DNA from 4 places in the Ensifer sp. ENS09 genome. Region 3 is predicted to be linked to each of the others. Evidence: predicted binding sites of a transcription regulator. Region 3 holds the regulator's gene; each other region holds the start of a gene.
What was found. Region 3 encodes PhoB, which activates phosphate uptake and scavenging genes when phosphate is short. Its sites were predicted from a motif close to TGTCATNNANCTGTCAT; they were not measured.
Positions count from the first base shown of each region.

Region 1 (4,162 bases), on a different contig from region 3:
GTTCAGCACGAACTGCACGGCGATGCGCGCATCGCCCGGCCAGTTTGCCTTCGGCGGATTGCGGCCGTAGCCAACGAGGTCGCGCGGATACTTAGTCTCAGACATCAAATCACCCTTCGAATTTTTAGGAACGGTATCACCGCCGACCGGATTGTCGATACCGAAATGACGGGAAGCGGGGCAGCGGCAGCACCGTGGCCCTGACGGAAATCACCAGAAAAATTCCGCTGAGCCCGAGCTTGAGAGATTTTTGGAAACGGCGTTGAATGGATTGGCAAGGACAACGGCTCTGATCGAGATGAAATCCTACATTCAAGCGCTTCGCGAAAAAGTCGGTTCCGGCCTGCTTCTCTGCCCGTCGGTGGCGGCCTCCATTCTCGATCCCGATGGCCGGATCCTGTTGCAGGAGAAAGCAAGCGGCGAAGGTTGGAGCCTGCCGGCCGGCGCCATCGAACCGGGCGAAGCGCCTGTAGATGCGATCGTTCGCGAGATCATGGAGGAAACCGGCTATCCGGTCTCGGTTGAGCGGATACTGGGCGTCTTCGGCGGAGAAGCGTTTCGCTACACCTACCCGAACGGCGACCACGTCGAATATGTGGTTACCCTCTATCGATGCCGGATCGTCGGTTCCCAGCAGCCGATCACCGATGGCGAAACGAAGTCGCTGCGCTACTTCGCGCCGGCGGACATGCCGCCCCTCGGTCTGCCCTATCCGAAAGCGCTGCTGTTTGCAGATCAGCCCGCGTGCGTTTCCGGTTAGCGCTGTGCCATCAGCGCCGCCACGATCAGCGGCAGCGGCCGGACCGCGCCTTGCGGCGCCAGCGACGGATCGGCGGCGGCGCGCTTCGCCCGCTCTGCGCGCGTGTTCATAGAGATCTTGCCGAGCGGGTGCTGCGAATGCACCCGCATGGGTGCGCCCGTCTCCTGCTCGACAAACAGCGCAAGGCTGCCGATCGAAAGCGGTTTTGATAGGCAGGGCTCGAAGAGATCACGAAGTGGCGCCTCGACCCGCCGCATCGCGTCTGGTGCAAGCGGGCCGGTCAGCATCATGTGGAAGCGGTATTCGTCCATCACATGCGGATCGCCCCAACGGTACAGGTTGGAAAACTGCGGCGCGGTCAGCCGGTCCGGATCGGAACGCTCGATCTCGTCTTCGCTGAGCGGCGCGCGGAAGGCATCGAACTCCTGGACGACGTTGGCCGCAAGCAGATGCATGGCCGTACTCGGCACCTGCGGCATCAGCCCGAAGCATCGACCGATGCGGGCAACCTCCAGGCGATCGATTTCGAACGGGGTCTGGGCGCCGGCAAAATGCATCAGCGCCTTCAGAAGCTTCGTTTCCGTCATATCAGGATGCAGGCGGAACGGCGACATCATTACCGCGTGAAAGCCGAAGCGGCGGGGAACCGCCGTGTGATAGGCGACATCCGCGGCGCTCAAGCCCGCGACCGACGGCAATTCTGTGGGGTCGCCGGAATAGACGTTGCGCCCCAGCCAGCTTGCAGCGGTCGCGGAAAGCGGATCGGCCATCGGCGGCGTAAAACAAATGGCATAGCGCATCGGCTGGCTCCGGGTATCCCTCAGCGCGGGATGAGCAAAAGCATGCGGTTTTCCGCCCTCACCCCGACTTGTCCAATGGCCGCGTCTTAGGTGATTTGCGTGACAGATTGACGAAGTTAGCCGGGGATGAGCGCAGCGCCGGACCGAACGTCGCCGTTGGTTTTTCGGAACCATCCGGCCGATCGCTCGTTCCCCAATGGTAGGAAAACAAGGATGGAGACGAAACGTGACCTATCACAATGCTAACCTTCAGGACGCCCGGATCAAGGAGACCCACGACCTGATCGCGAGCGACAAGGTTGAAGGCACGAGGGTCTACGGCCCCGACGAAAAACACATCGGCTCGATCGAGCGCGTGATCATCGAGAAGCGCAGCGGGCGCGTCGCCTATGCGGTGCTCGGCTTCGGCGGCTTTCTCGGCCTCGGCGAAGACCATTATCCGCTGCCCTGGGCAAAGCTGACCTATGACGAGAAGCTGGGCGGCTATCGCACTGATGTGACTCGCGATCAGGTCGAAAACGCGCCGAAATATCACGGCACCGATGAATACGATTGGAACGCGGAAAACGGTCGCCGTGTCTACGACTACTACGGCGTGCCGCCCTACTGGATGTAATGCCTGACTTTCGATCTTTCGGGTCCCGCCGCCGGCGGGGCCTTTCGCATGTCCGGGGCTAAAGGCTTTTGTCGCGAAGTGCGGCTATGTGATTCCGGCAGAAGAAGGAATCGGGAATACCGATCGTCGGAGAACCGGCGATCTCGTCGACGACGAAACGCGCCAGCCGGTGGGCGATGCCGAAGCTCACCTTGAAGCCGCCGGTCAGGACCGAGACATTCGAATGGTCCGGATGCCGGCCAGCCATCGGCTCGCGCCCCGTTGATTTCGGGCGCAACCCCGCCCATCGCTCCACCACCTCGGCATCCGCCAGGCGCGGCGCAAGCGCCACGGCGCGCCGAAGCAGTTCATCCAGCTGGGCGTCCGTCGACAGGGGATCGGCAAAACTGTTTTCGCTGGTGCTGCCGACCGCCACATGGCCGTCGTCATGGGCGATGACGTAGACGCCGTCGGCGAAGATGACAGGAAGCGCCGGGTCGATCTCCGCCCGCAGCAGTGCCGCCTGGCCCTTGACCGCCGTGCCGCTCGTTTCCGCCAGCGGCGCTGACACGTCGTCGATCAATTGAAAGCTGCCGACACCGGCGGCGATGATGCAATGCTCAAAACCGATCCGGGTGCCGTCGTCGAGCTCCGCCCGGCCGTGCGCCGGCTCGATCCGGCGCACGCCCCGGCGTTCGTCCACATAGACGTTCGGTGCCTGCAGGAGTGCCGTGCGGAGGGCCGCAAGCATGCGACGCGGCGAGACGCGCGCGGCGAGCGTATCGAAGACCATGCCGTGCGCTGCTGCCTCAGCGCCTGGCCAGCCCTCGGGCCCCTCGTCCTTCACGTGCCAGTGGAACTGCCTGTCGGCCGCCCGCCAGTGGCTCAGTGCATCCTGCTCGTGCCGAAGGGCGATATCGCGCAGGTGAGGCTTGGCCAGCGGGATCAAGCGACCCGTCCGCCGATAGCCGGTCGACAGGCCCGTCTCCGCCTCGAGCGCCGCGATCTCTTCTTCGATCGTCACGAGGGCGTCGAACTGGAACCGCTTCTTGTCGTTCCAGCGATCGGGCATATGCGGCATGAGCGCGCCCAAAAGGCCACCGCTGGCGCCAGCGCCGATCGCCTGCTGCTCGACGAGCCGCACGGTCATGCCCCTGCGCGCGGCGCCAAGCGCGGCCCACAGCCCCATGATGCCGCCGCCGACGACCAAAAGCTCGCTCATCGATTGACCTTCTCCGGCCGGCGGATTATCGCCTTGGCCATGACAGGACCCGCAGACCCGATCGAGCCCCCGGCGCACCAGAACCTTGATTGGCACGAGGGCGATATGCCCTATTCCCGGGAGTTTGGCGATCACTTTTATTGCCGCACCGACGGGCGGCTGGAGTGCGGCCACGTCTTCCTATCGGGCAACGGCCTGCCCGACCGCTGGGTCGGCGCAGGCACCTTCCGCATCGGCGAACTCGGCTTCGGCACCGGCCTCAATTTCTGCGAAACCTGGCGTCAGTGGAAGATGACCGCGACCGCCGGCGACCGGCTGCGGTTCGTGTCCTTCGAACGTTTCCCGATGGCCGCAGAAGAGATTTCGCGCGCGCTTGACCATTGGTCGGAGATCGACACGGAGCGCCAGGCACTGGCCTCGCGCTGGCCGGCCGCGCCCGATGGCGACGTCCGGATCGACTTCGGCGACGGCGTCAGCCTCACGGTCGTCTGTGGTCCGGCACTCGAGGGCGTCGCCCGCGCTGAACAACCGTTCGACGCCTGGTACCTCGACGGCTTTGCGCCGTCGCGCAATCCCGACATGTGGTCGGAGGATCTGATGCGGCTGGTCTTCGACAAGACCACGCCCGGCGGCAGTTTCGCCACCTATGCCGCTGCCGGTTTCGTCCGCCGCAATTTGCAGGCCGCGGGCTTTGCCGTCGAAAAGCGCAAGGGTTTTGCCGGCAAGCGAGAGATGCTGCGGGGCGACCGAGCCTAGCGCTCATCTCCGTTAAACGTGTCTTGAGC
Region 1 is NZ_JACVBP010000001.1:1,427,895-1,432,056, forward strand. Features, by position in the region: gene puuE (allantoinase PuuE) at 1-105, opposite strand, end outside; gene IB267_RS07110 (NUDIX domain-containing protein) at 263-760, shown strand; gene IB267_RS07115 (DUF1045 domain-containing protein) at 757-1,560, opposite strand; gene IB267_RS07120 (PRC-barrel domain-containing protein) at 1,787-2,176, shown strand; gene IB267_RS07125 (FAD-binding oxidoreductase) at 2,235-3,377, opposite strand; gene mnmD (tRNA (5-methylaminomethyl-2-thiouridine)(34)-methyltransferase MnmD) at 3,417-4,133, shown strand.
Region 1: the regulator PhoB is predicted to act here: its motif matches at 1,660-1,676, upstream of IB267_RS07115 (DUF1045 domain-containing protein).

Region 2 (4,162 bases), on a different contig from region 3:
GCGCCGTGGTGCCGAGATCGGAGCCGATCCAGTAGGCGAGCGTGAAGTTGTCGAGCGCAAAGACGCCGGGCACCTTCATCACCGTGGTCATGGCGAGCGCCAGCAACGGAACGACCGCGCTGAGCAGGAAGACCAGCGTGGCGAGCCCCGCTGCAGGCAACCGGTAACCCCGCAGCGACGTCGTGCGGTCCATCGACCCCTTCGAGCCGATGACCACGAAACGGCGTGCTTCCTTCAGCAGATACATGTCGAGCGTGATCGAGATGGTGCCGAGCACGACGATGGTCAAAGCGAGGATCGCGCCCATGCCGGTCTGGCTGGTGGAGATGGCGCGAAACAGCGAGGTCGCCAGCACGTCGTAGCCGACGGGAACGCCGAGGATATAGGCAACGCCGAAGTCACCGAGACATTTGGCGAAGATCAGCGTGCAGGCCGAAACCAGCGACGGCAGCATCAGTGGCAGGATGATCTTGCGGGCGATCACGCCGTTGCCGGCGCCGATGACACGGGCGGAATCCTCGAGCGTCGAATCGAACTGCCGCAACGCATTGCCGAACAGCAGGATGACGAAGGGCGTATAGTGCAAGGCCAGGATCAGCGTGATCGGCAAGGCGCCGTAGGCGAGCCAGTCAGGCGGGGCGAAGCCGAGCGCTTCCATCCAGCTCGGCTGTCCGCCGGTGGTCCGGTTCTTGAAGAGCGTCTGCCACGCAAGAGCAAAGGTCCAGGACGGCAGCATGTAGGGGATGATCAGTACGGTGGCGAACCACTTCTTGCCGGGCATGTCGGTTCGACTGATCAGCCAGGCCATCGGGATGCCGACCACCAGCGCGACCGCGATCGCACCGAGGGCAATGGTCCCGGTGTGGAAAAGCGGCTGCCAGAAGACGTCGGTGGCGATCTTCGACAGGAAGACGCGGTTGAAATAGTAAAGCGTCAGCTCGCCGATCGATTGCCCGGAGCGGGCCTGGTCGGCGAACTGCACGAAGAACGCGTCCGAAAGCAGGAGCAGGATGGGCGCGGCAATCAGATAGGCGAACAGCACGACCAGAGCGACGCCCACCATCGTGGTGGGGTCCTGGTTGTGGACCCTGTAGTTGTAAATGGCTTTGCCAAAGTTTCGCATAGCAATCCCGTGGGTTGGAAGCCGCACAGCAGCCTCGGGCGGGTTGGCCCGGCCTGCGGTGACGTTTTGTGGTAGGCGCGCGACAGGGCCTGCGCACGCGGCGCATCGGTCTTCCGTCGGGCTGTTGGATGAGGTCAGAAAGTGGAAGCGCCGGCCTTGTCGATGACCTCGCGCACGCTTGCCCAATCCCGATCGTAGCGGATCGGGAGGAAGCGCTCGTCGCCGTGAAACTCGCTCTTCATTTCCGCGGTGAACTCGAAGTCGAAGAAACACCGCTTCATCGCCGCGACCAGCGGCGGGGCGAGATCATGCGCATAGGCAAAGGACGACGTCGGAAAGATGCCGCTGGTGAAGATGACGCGCAGGTCTTCGCGCTTGACCATCCGCCGCTCGATCAAACGTTCCAACACGTCGGACGCGACGGCCGCCATGTCGTAGTCACCCGAGATCACGCCGAGAATGGACTTGTCATGACCGCCGGACATGATCGGCGCATAGTCCTCCCCCGGACTCAGGCCTTCGCCCGGGAAAAGCGCGCGCGGCGCCAAGTGCCCTGAGTTCGAGAACGCGGACGCGTGCGCCACGCGCCGCCCCTTGAGATCGGAGAGGGTCTTGAACGAGGAGTCGGCGCGAACGATGGCAATCAGATTGTAGCCGCGCACCACATTGCCGATGCCTTTTGCGGCAAAGGGAACGGCGCCGGCGCGATTGACCGCCTCGACCGTCGGTCCGGTCGAAAAGCCGGCGAAGTGGAGCCGCCCGGAGCGCATGGCTTCGATCTCCGCCTTGCTCGACTGCACCGGGTAATAGACGATCTGGCGACCGAGACAGGCGCCGAGATGGGTGGTGAAATCCTTGAACAGGCTGGCGTAGATGGCCGGCTCCTCGATCGGAGCATAGGCCCAGACGAGCGTCTGCGGATCCCGCCATTTCGAAGGGTCTGTCGGCGCATCGGCAACGAAGTCCTTGTCGGCGTCGCAGTAGCGCTCGTCGAGATCGGAGCTTGTCCCGCAACCGGCTTTCGCCGTTGTCGACACGGGCAACAGCAGCACGCACGCCAATGCGAGGCCGGCCAAAAACAGCCTGTGCGCGTTCATGTCTACCCCTCCCCGAAGCTCCGCTCTCCCGGCGAAAGCTTCATAGTTCTCATCTGCTTTTGATCTGTGTATGGGAGTATCACTGTCACAATCCTGTCACCTGGAAACGCGATGCGCATTCTCCTGATCGAAGACACCCCCGACATCGCCTTTGCCATTTCCATGCGCCTGGAAAAGGAAGGCTACGAGGTCACGACCGCGTTCGACGGCGCGGAAGGAGAGCGGCTCGCCCTCAACGCCTCGCACGATCTGGTGATCCTCGACATCAACCTGCCGAAGCGGGACGGCTTCGCCATCCTGAGTGCCATGCGCCAGGGTGGGCTGACGCGTCCCGTCATCGTCATCACCGCCCGCAACCAGGTGGCCGACAAGGTCGACCTGCTCGAATTAGGCGCTGACGACTATCTGGTCAAACCCTTCGACCTGCACGAGCTCGTTGCGCGCATTCGGGCCGTCTCCCGCCGGCACCTGGGGGCGGCGCAATCGGTTCTGCGCTTGGGCTCGATCTCCATCGACCTTTCGGCCCGCGCGGTGATGCTCGAAGGCCGCCCGCTCGACCTCGGCCGCCGCGAATTCGACGTGCTGGAGGCCTTGGCGACCCGCGCCGGCACGACGGTCAATAAGGAGCAGTTGGTCGTAAAGCTCTTCGGCTATGAGGACACGGGCACGCCGAATGCCGTCGAGTTGCTGGTTTCCCGGGTGCGCCGGAAGCTCGAGGACTGCGACATCGAGATCGTCACGCATCGCGGCGTGGGCTACATGCTGCGCCAGCGCACCGGGAGCGGCGCAAGCGGTGCGGTCTGACTATTCCATCGAGCGCCGCATTCTGTTCAGCGGCGCTGCCCTGCTCATCATCATCGGGCTTTTCCTGTACTGGATGGTGCGCTGGAATGCGCACAACGCGGCCGAAGAAGCCTTCGACCGGGTGCTTGGCGCGGCCGCACTTTCGATTGCCGACACGGTCTCTATCGAAGACGGCACCGCAAGCGTCGACCTGCCGCATTCCGCCTTCGCCATCCTCGGCACATCCCGGCTCAATCGCATCTTCTACCGGGTGGCGGCCCCAGACGGCACGATCATCACCGGCTCGCCGATCCTCGGCCTGGAGATCCCGCACGGCACGGGACCGCAGTTGCGGCTGGCCGACAGCACCTACAGGGGCGAGCGGATCCGCATCGCCGCCGTCGCCCGCTACAGCACCGACGCAGCCGGCGGCGGCTGGGTCGACGTTCTCGTCGGCGAGACCCGCGAGGCGCGCGATCAGCTCGGGCTGCACCTGACCTTCAACGCGGCCCTTCCTGCGATCGCCGTTTCCGTGCTGGCATTCCTGCTGATCTGGCTGGCGGTCCGCCAGGCTTTCGCACCGCTGAGAACGGTCGAGGCCGATTTGCGCCACCGAGCTTCGTCTGATCTGAGCCCGGTGTCCGGCCCAGTGCCAAGGGAGGTGAGCGCGTTGATCTCTGCGCTGAACGACTTCATGGGCCGGCTCGATTCCGTGCTTGTCGGCTTAAAGAGCGTGACGGCCGACGCCGCCCATCAGTTGCGCACGCCGCTGACCGCCTTGCGCGCACTTGCAGAACTTTCGATCGACGAAGCGCCGGCGGGCAGATTGCGTGACATTCTCGGCCGCATCCACGCCAACTCGGTCAACGCAAGCGTTCTCGCAAACCAGCTTCTGTCGGATGCAAGCACGCTGCACGGCATTGAATCGCGTCTGCGCGAGACCCTCGACATGCGCCTCGTTGTGCGGGAGGCCATCCGTCGCCTGCAGGCCGAAGGCTCCTATCCCGCCCTCGACGACATGCTCACGCTTAACCTGCCCAGCAACGCCGTCGAGATCGAGGCAGAGGCCGTCAGCCTACGCGAGATGATACGCAACATCATCGAAAACGCGCTGGTGCACGCGCCGGGAACTATCGAGGTCACCGTTACGGAGGCGGAT
Region 2 is NZ_JACVBP010000003.1:64,555-68,716, reverse strand. Features, by position in the region: gene IB267_RS15390 (iron ABC transporter permease) at 1-1,123, opposite strand, end outside; gene phnD (phosphate/phosphite/phosphonate ABC transporter substrate-binding protein) at 1,258-2,220, opposite strand; gene IB267_RS15380 (response regulator transcription factor) at 2,332-3,024, shown strand; gene IB267_RS15375 (sensor histidine kinase) at 3,014-4,162, shown strand, end outside.
Region 2: the regulator PhoB is predicted to act here: its motif matches at 2,304-2,320, upstream of phnD (phosphate/phosphite/phosphonate ABC transporter substrate-binding protein).

Region 3 (4,162 bases):
CGCGAGAACACCGTCACGGCGCTGATCGGTCCTTCGGGTTGCGGCAAGTCGACCTTCCTGCGCACGCTGAACCGCATGAACGACACGATCGAGAACTGCCGCGTCACCGGCAAGATCACGCTCGACGAGGACGACATCTATGACCCGACGATCGACGTCGTCGAACTGCGCGCCCGCGTCGGCATGGTCTTCCAGAAGCCGAACCCGTTCCCGAAGTCGATCTACGACAACGTCGCCTACGGTCCGCGCATCCACGGACTTGCCCGCACCAAGGCCGATTTTGACGAAGTGGTCGAGACCAGCCTGCAGAAGGCCGGTCTGTGGAACGAGGTAAAGGATCGTCTGCAGGAGCCGGGCACTGGCCTTTCCGGTGGTCAGCAGCAGCGCCTCTGCATCGCCCGTGCGGTCGCCGTCAGCCCGGAAGTCATCCTGATGGACGAGCCCTGCTCTGCGCTTGATCCGATCGCGACGGCCAAGGTTGAAGAGCTCATCCACGAACTGCGCACGAACTTCACGATCGTCATCGTGACCCATTCGATGCAGCAGGCCGCCCGCGTTTCGCAGCGCACCGCCATGTTCCACCTCGGCAATCTCGTCGAGGAGAACGACACCGACAAGATGTTCACCAATCCGGATGACCAGCGCACCCAGGATTACATCATGGGCCGCTTCGGCTGAGGCCGCATAAGGCTGCAACAGTAACTGCAAAGCGCCCGTAAGGATCGACGATCATGTCCATGCATATCATGTCCGCCTATGACGAAGAACTGAAGTACCTGACGCGCCGCATCTCGGAGATGGGCGGTCTCGCCGAGCAGATGGTCGCCGAATCCGTTCGCGCGCTGGTCAATTCCGACCTCGCTCTCGCACAGAAGGTGATCTCGGACGACACCGTTCTCGACGACGCCGAGCGCCAGATCGGCGAGAAGGCGATCGTCACCATCGCCAAGCGCCAGCCGGTCGCCGCCGACCTGCGCGAGATCATGGGGTCGATCCGCATCGCCTCCGATCTGGAACGCGTCGGCGACCTTGGCAAGAACACCGCCAAGCGCGTGATCGCGGTTGCCGGATCCGGCATTCCGCGCAAGCTCGCCCGCGGCCTGGAGCACCTGGCAGAGCTTGCTCTCGTCCAGCTCAAGGAGGTGCTCGACGTCTACGCTTCGCGCTCGCCTGAGAAGGCCAACAGCATCCGCGAGCGCGACGAGGAGATCGATGCGATCTACACCTCGCTGTTCCGCGAGCTCTTGACCTACATGATGGAAGATCCGCGCAACATCACGCCCTGCACGCATCTTCTGTTCTGCGCCAAGAACATCGAGCGCATCGGCGACCATGCGACCAATATCGCTGAGACGATCTATTACATGGCGACGGGCGCCCAGCCGGAAGGCGAGCGTCCGAAGGATGACACCACGTCGACGCTGGGCTCGGTCAACGACTGAGCGCCAAGCGCGCCGCAAGCATGCATGCCCTTTGAAATCTGATCCGGTCGCGGCTTCGGTCGCGGCCCCGAGTTCCTGTATCTGAAGCACGCGGTTTTCGCCCCGCCTTTGAAATCGGCGGATGTGCTCCAGATTTAGAGTGTCTGAGCGCCGGCCGGGCCGATGAGCCCAAAGGCCGCCCGCGGTAAGGAGACGTTACCTGATGTTGCCAAAAATCGCCGTAGTCGAAGACGAAGAGGCGCTGAGCGTTCTGCTGCGTTACAATCTGGAAGCCGAAGGCTTCGACGTCGACACGATCCTCAGGGGCGACGAGGCGGAGATCCGGCTTCAGGAGCGGCTGCCCGACCTGCTTATCCTCGACTGGATGCTGCCCGGTGTTTCCGGCATTGAACTTTGCCGTCGGCTGCGCCAGCGTCCGGAGACCGAACGTCTGCCGATCATCATGCTGACGGCGCGCGGCGAGGAAAGCGAGCGCGTCCGGGGTTTGGCGACCGGCGCCGACGACTATGTGGTCAAGCCCTTCTCGACGCCGGAGCTGATGGCGCGCGTCAAGGCGATGCTGCGCCGGGCAAAGCCCGAGGTGCTCTCGACTCTGCTTCGCTGCGGCGACATCGAACTCGACCGCGAGACCCACCGCGTTCATCGCCGCAGCCGCGAAGTGCGCCTCGGCCCGACCGAGTTCCGTCTTCTGGAGTTCCTGATGTCCTCGCCGGGCCGCGTCTTCTCTCGCTCGCAGCTTCTGGATGGCGTCTGGGGGCATGACATCTATGTCGACGAGCGCACCGTCGACGTGCATGTCGGTCGTCTGCGTAAGGCTCTGAACTTCTCGAACATGCCCGACGTCATCCGCACCGTTCGCGGCGCCGGCTATTCGCTCGAAAGCTGAGCGGTCTGAAAGTCGCCAACAAAAAAAGGGGCCGATCGGCCCCTTTTTTTGTTGATGCTGTCCGGCTTCTTAGCGGGCCCTGCGGCGCTCCCCCGACGGCTGGTAGGCCAGCCGCGCATGGAAGGTGCAGTAAGGCGAGGCTTCCGGGGAATCGTTGCCGCAGAAGTGAAACTCTTCCTTCAGCGGGTCGCCGATCGGCCACTTGCAGGTGCGCTCGGTGAGCTGGGTCAGCTCGAGGCGGCGCGACATCGGCACGACAACGTCGGTCCGGGTGCTGAAATCCTGCTCGGCAACGAGATCGACTTCGATTTCTTCCTTGAGAACGACAGCGCCGGCCGCGCGTGCAACCGGGCGGGTCGAAACGCGCGAAGCGTAGTTCGGCGCGCGCGGTGCCGAAGTCGGGCGCTTCGGACGGGCCGCCGTCGTGGTGCTGCCACCGGCCTTGGCGCGACCCGGCAGGCTCAGGCGGTGAACCTTGCCGATGACAGCGTTACGGCTGACGCCGCCGAGCTGTGCCGCGATCTGGCTTGCGCTCAGGCCCTCGGACCAAAGCTTCTTCAGTTTCTCCACCCGCTCGTCAGTCCAGTTCATTTCTGCACTCTCCGTTCTCAGCGTTGGGGATGGCAGAATCCCTCACCGCACCCCGGCTGAGCCCCGGGGTTGCAAACGCGATAACTCTTTTGGTGACTAGGTCCGCCGCATGCGTCTAGTAATTGAATGTTAACGTACTGACCGCTGGACTCTGTGGCAAGAGTCCCGGGAATCAGGCCGAATCGATTTCGTAGTTTTCCCCAACTTGCTCGGCCAGCGTTGCATTTTTGCAAGCCCTCCCGGACGATTTTTCTGCTGCCAGGAATCGACCCTTCATGTTGCGCTGCAAGGCTTGGTTTTGTTGACATTGCACCGCGAAATGGGAATAGTGCCTGCGCCGCCGAAAGGCGGCATTTTTGATTTTTATCGGCCCGCGTGAGGCGCGGGATCGATGTCGATCTGGAGTGAAGGAGAGCCTCGCATGACTGCAACAACGCCGCTTTACGATACCTACATGCGCGCGCCGTTGCGTTTCGAGCGAGGAGAGGGCGCCTGGCTGATCGCTGAAGACGGCACGCGTTATCTCGATTTCGGTGCCGGCGTTGCCGTGAACTCGCTCGGCCACGCGCATCCCCACCTCGTCGACGCGCTGAAGGCGCAGGCCGACAAGGTTTGGCATCTGTCCAACCTCTATGAGATTGCGGGCCAGGAAAGCCTCGGTCGCCGGCTGACCGCGGTGACCTTTGCCGACAAGGTGTTCTTCACCAATTCGGGTGCGGAAGCGCTGGAATGCGCCATCAAGACGGCACGGCGTTACCACTTCTCCAAGGGTCACCCGGAGAAGTTCCATGTCATCACCTTCGAAGGCGCCTTCCACGGCCGCACGATCGCGACGATCGCCGCCGGCGGTCAGCAGAAGTACATCGAAGGTTTCGGGCCGAAGGCGCCGGGCTTCTACCAGGTCCCGTTCGGCGATATCGCTGCCGTGAAGAATGCGATCACAGAGGAAACTGCAGCGATCCTGATCGAGCCGATCCAGGGCGAGGGCGGCATCCGCCCGGCGACCAAGGAGTTCATGCAGGAACTGCGCGCGCTCTGCGACGAGTTCGGCCTGCTCCTGATCCTCGACGAGGTTCAAACCGGCGTCGGCCGCACCGGCAAGCTGTTTGCCTATGAATGGGCCGATATCCGTCCGGATATCATGGCGGTCGCCAAGGGTATCGGCGGCGGCTTCCCGTTCGGCGCGTGCCTGGCGACCGAGGAAGCCGCATCTGGTATGGTGGCGGGCACGCATGGCTCCACA
Region 3 is NZ_JACVBP010000002.1:959,437-963,598, reverse strand. Features, by position in the region: gene pstB (phosphate ABC transporter ATP-binding protein PstB) at 1-678, shown strand, start outside; gene phoU (phosphate signaling complex protein PhoU) at 729-1,442, shown strand; gene phoB (phosphate regulon transcriptional regulator PhoB) at 1,645-2,328, shown strand; gene IB267_RS12765 (GcrA family cell cycle regulator) at 2,398-2,919, opposite strand; gene IB267_RS12760 (aspartate aminotransferase family protein) at 3,341-4,162, shown strand, end outside.

Region 4 (4,162 bases), 660 kb from region 3:
CCGAGGCGCCGATTGCCAGCAGCGTGTAGATCGACTGCTCGCCGAGCGTCGGCACAGCGCTGTCGAGCACGCCGCCGTTCATCGCGTGGCGCACCAGGATCGCGAGCGTCAGCAACACGAAGAGGCTGGCGAGCGCCTGTAAAAGGTTGCGCACCCGCGTGCCGGGCCAGGATCTCAGGAAATAGGCGGAGCCTGCAAGCAGCACGGCGGGAACGCCGTAACCCGGCAGCAAGGCATTGAAGACAGGCGTCGTGCCAAGATTGCCGGCACCGACGATCGTCGGTTCCCAGGCGATGCGCCCCAGAACGACGATGGCCGCCGCGCCGGTCATCCACGGCAGGATCGGCCAGGTGCGGACGCGGGTCGCGAGTGTGTAGGCGGTGCCGAGCACGGCGATCGCAAGCGTCGTGACCAGCCCGTCCGTCCAGGCATGGAGGGCAAGCACGAAGAGGGCGAACGAGCCGCCCACCAGCAAGCCGGCCGCCGTATCGCGCGCCTCTGCCGCGCCGTCGCGGCGGTAGAGCCAGTCCGCTAACGCCAGCAGCGCCGCCCCGGCGACGAGCGAGAACAGGCCGTGCGGCAGGTCGAAGGAATAGTTGCCGGTCATCAGGAACGACATGGCGACAAGCGCGATCGGAACGACCGCGGCAATGCCCGCCCAGAGCGTCGAATATTGAGGATGGGCGACGAGCCGGCGTGATAACACGAAACCACCGAGGCCGATAAACAGCGCAGCAAGCAACATAGCGGTGAACATGGCGGTGCGCCCGGGCAGGACGACAGCCGGAAGGGCATCGGCCAGTGAAGGATCGAGATAGGCGAGCACACCGCTCAGCGCCGTCAGGCTCCAGACGCCAGCGACAGCGCCGACCGCCGAAAGCGCGGCGGGATAGACCGCCGTCGGCCGCCAGGCCCCCAGGGCTGCCAGCGCCGCAATGACGACGGCAAACTCCGTCACCGGATATTTGACCGCGGCCACGGCCGGGCTGATGAGAAGGAGCGCAAGCACGGTGGCGGCGACGGCAGCCGAAATGGAGATGGCCGCATGGGGCGGGATGAACAGCCGCTCCCAGGGACCGGCAACGGCGCCGCGTCGCTCGGCCCCTTCTGGCGCTTCGGGCGCAGGCGCCGCTTCCGTGGCGCCCGGCCAGATGAGGCCGATGCCAACGATCATCACCAGCAGCGCAAAGGCGACCGGCCGCGGTTCGAATGGCGCGACCGCGGTGATGTAGGCCAGGCCCCAAAGCCCGACGCCCGCATTGGCCAAGGTCGGAACGACGGTCCAGCTGCGCAGGCGCGACGCAAGCAAGGTCGCGAGCCACACGATCGAGAGGAAGCCGAAGAGCACCCAGGGGCGCGGTTCATTGCTCGAGACGAGCAGCGGCGTTGCGAGCGAGGCAAGCAGGCCGAGGCCAGCGAGCGCCTGCCCATGCAGCAGCGACAGGCCGACAGTCGCAAGCGAAATCGCCGCCAAGAGAACGAAGGCCGTGCCTGTGCCGATATAGTCGTAGATGCCGTAGGCGGCATAGGCGACCCCGAAGAGTGTGACGGCGCCGGCGGCCGTCAGGATGCCGGGGATCATGGCATTCTGGAATTCGTTGGCGATCACGGGCACGGCGCGCCGACGGATGACCTCGCCAGCGGCCATCAGCAGGAGGCCGAACAAAGCGGCCAGCGTCAGACGAACAGCCGGGCTCAGCAGGCCGGCGTCGATCGAGTACTTGACCATGAAGACGCCACCGAGCGCCAGCGCGATGCCGCCAACCCAGACCGCCCAACGGGCGCCGAGGCGGCTCTCGAGGCTCTCGGTCTGACGGGGTACCGTTGCAACCGGCTGCGGTGCTTCGGTGCTGGCAGCGATCGTCTCCTCGCCCTCGATTTCGGCCGCGGCTCCTTCTGAATCGCCGAAAGTCCGGGCGCCTTCGCGCGCGCTGGCCGACATGGCGGCGGCAGCATCGTCCAGCGTCTCCGGGTCAAACGTCTCCGGCACAGCCGGCAATTCGTCCGCAGCCGTAAGCGCCTCGGTCGCTCCTTCGGCCGGAGCGCGATCGCCCGGCGCGGCCTTCAGCGCCACGACCTCCGCCTTGAGGGCGGCCAGTTCGGCACCAAGGCGCTCGGTCGTCCTGCGGTTGCCGAGATAGGCGGACAGGGCCAGAATAAAGGCAGCTAAAGCAATAAGTTCGAACATACTTTCCCCTGGCAGTCGCAATCGCCGGCGCGCGCAACCATACAGACTTTTGTGCAAGCGCCAAATCTATAGACGGCCGAGCGCTGTAATCTCTTCACGGAAATGTCGCAGAACTGTCATCGGGCAGCTGGTACAGGCGGATGAACACCGCTGCCTCGCGCGGTGGTTTCCATCGTTCAACCAGGAGACCCGATCATGGACAAGCATCTCGCCCAGACGGAAGAGACCGAATTCAAGACGCTGACGGAACGCAGGGAAGAGCTGGAAGATGTCGGCCATAACTGTTCCGCCAATCCGACGATGGGCGACATCATCCATCGCCGCTTCTCCCGCCGCTCGTTCATCGGCGGTTCGCTGGCCGTTGCCGCGATCTCGACCACCGTCAGCCCGCTCGCTCTCCTGACCGCCGAAGAGGCACGCGCCGAGGATGGTTCACAGTTCGACTTCACCGAGATCGAAGCCGGCGTCGACGAGAAGCACCATGTCGCCGAAGGCTACGATGCCGACGTCCTGCTGCGCTGGGGCGACAAGATCTTCGCCGACAGCCCGGAGTTCGACCCGAAGAACCAGACGGCTGCTGCCCAGGAAAAGCTGTTCGGCTACAACAACGACTATGTCGGCTTCATCCCGCTCGACGGCAGCGCCGACCATGGCCTGCTCGTCGTCAACCACGAATACACCAATGCCGAGCTGATGTTCCCGGCCTTCGCCAGCGTCGTGAAGGAAAAGGTGACCAAGGACGGCAAGGAGGTCGAGGAAGAGAAGGTCGTTCTCGGCGAATACAGCAAGGAGCTTGTCGACATCGAGATGGCTGCCCATGGCGGCACGATCATCGAGATCCGCAAGGTCGACGGCAAGTGGCAGCCGGTTCTCGACGGCAAGAACAACCGCCGTATCACCGTCAATACCGAGATGCAGATCACCGGCCCTGCCGCCGGCCACGACCGCCTGAAGACGCCATCCGACCCGACCGGCAAAAAGGTGTTCGGCACGCTCAACAACTGCGCCGGCGGCGTCACCGCCTGGGGCACCTACATGATGGCCGAGGAAAACTTCAACGGCTATTTCGGCGGCGAGATCGCCGAGGACCATCCGGAATACAAGCAGCTGAAGCGGCTCGGCGCACCGGGCGGACAGTATGAATGGGCGTCCTTCTACGACCGTTTCGACGTCTCCAAGGAGCCGAACGAAGCCAATCGCTTCGGCTGGATCGTCGAGGTCGATGCGCTGGACCCGACCTCGGTGCCGAAGAAACGCACGGCTCTCGGCCGCTTCAAGCATGAAGGCTGCGAATCGATCGTCAACAAGGACGGCCGCGTCGTGCTGTATTCCGGCGACGACGAGCGCTACGACTATGTCTACAAGTTCGTGACCAAGGGTGCCTTCAACCCTGAAGACCGCGCCGCCAACATGGACCTCTTCGACGAGGGCACGCTCTACGTCGCCAAGTTCGACGAAGACGGCACTGTCACCTGGATGCCGCTGACGCACGGCGAAGGCCCGCTGACCGAAGCCAACGGTTTTGCCTCGCAGGCTGATGTACTGATCAACACCCGTCTCGCCTCCGACGCCCTCGGCGCCACCAAGATGGACCGTCCGGAAGACGTTCAGCCGAACCCGAAGACGGGCAAGGTCTACGTCATGCTGACCAACAACACCAAGCGCAAGGCCGACGAAGTCGACGCCGCCAACCCGCGCGCCAAGAACGCCTTCGGTCATATCGTCGAGATCACCGAGACCGATGGCGACTTCGCCTCGCTGAAGAGCCGCTGGGACGTGCTCCTGAAGTGCGGCGATCCGAGCGTGGCCGATGTCGGCGCTTCGTTCTCGACCGCGACCACCAAGAACGGCTGGTTCGGCATGCCCGACAATTGCGCCATCGACACCGACGGCCGTCTCTGGGTTTCGACCGACGGCAACAACGAGAAGGACACCGGCCGCACCGACGGTATCTGGGCGATCGACACGGACGGT
Region 4 is NZ_JACVBP010000002.1:296,786-300,947, forward strand. Features, by position in the region: gene IB267_RS09590 (DUF2339 domain-containing protein) at 1-2,188, opposite strand, end outside; gene IB267_RS09595 (PhoX family phosphatase) at 2,384-4,162, shown strand, end outside.
Region 4: the regulator PhoB is predicted to act here: its motif matches at 2,292-2,308, upstream of IB267_RS09595 (PhoX family phosphatase).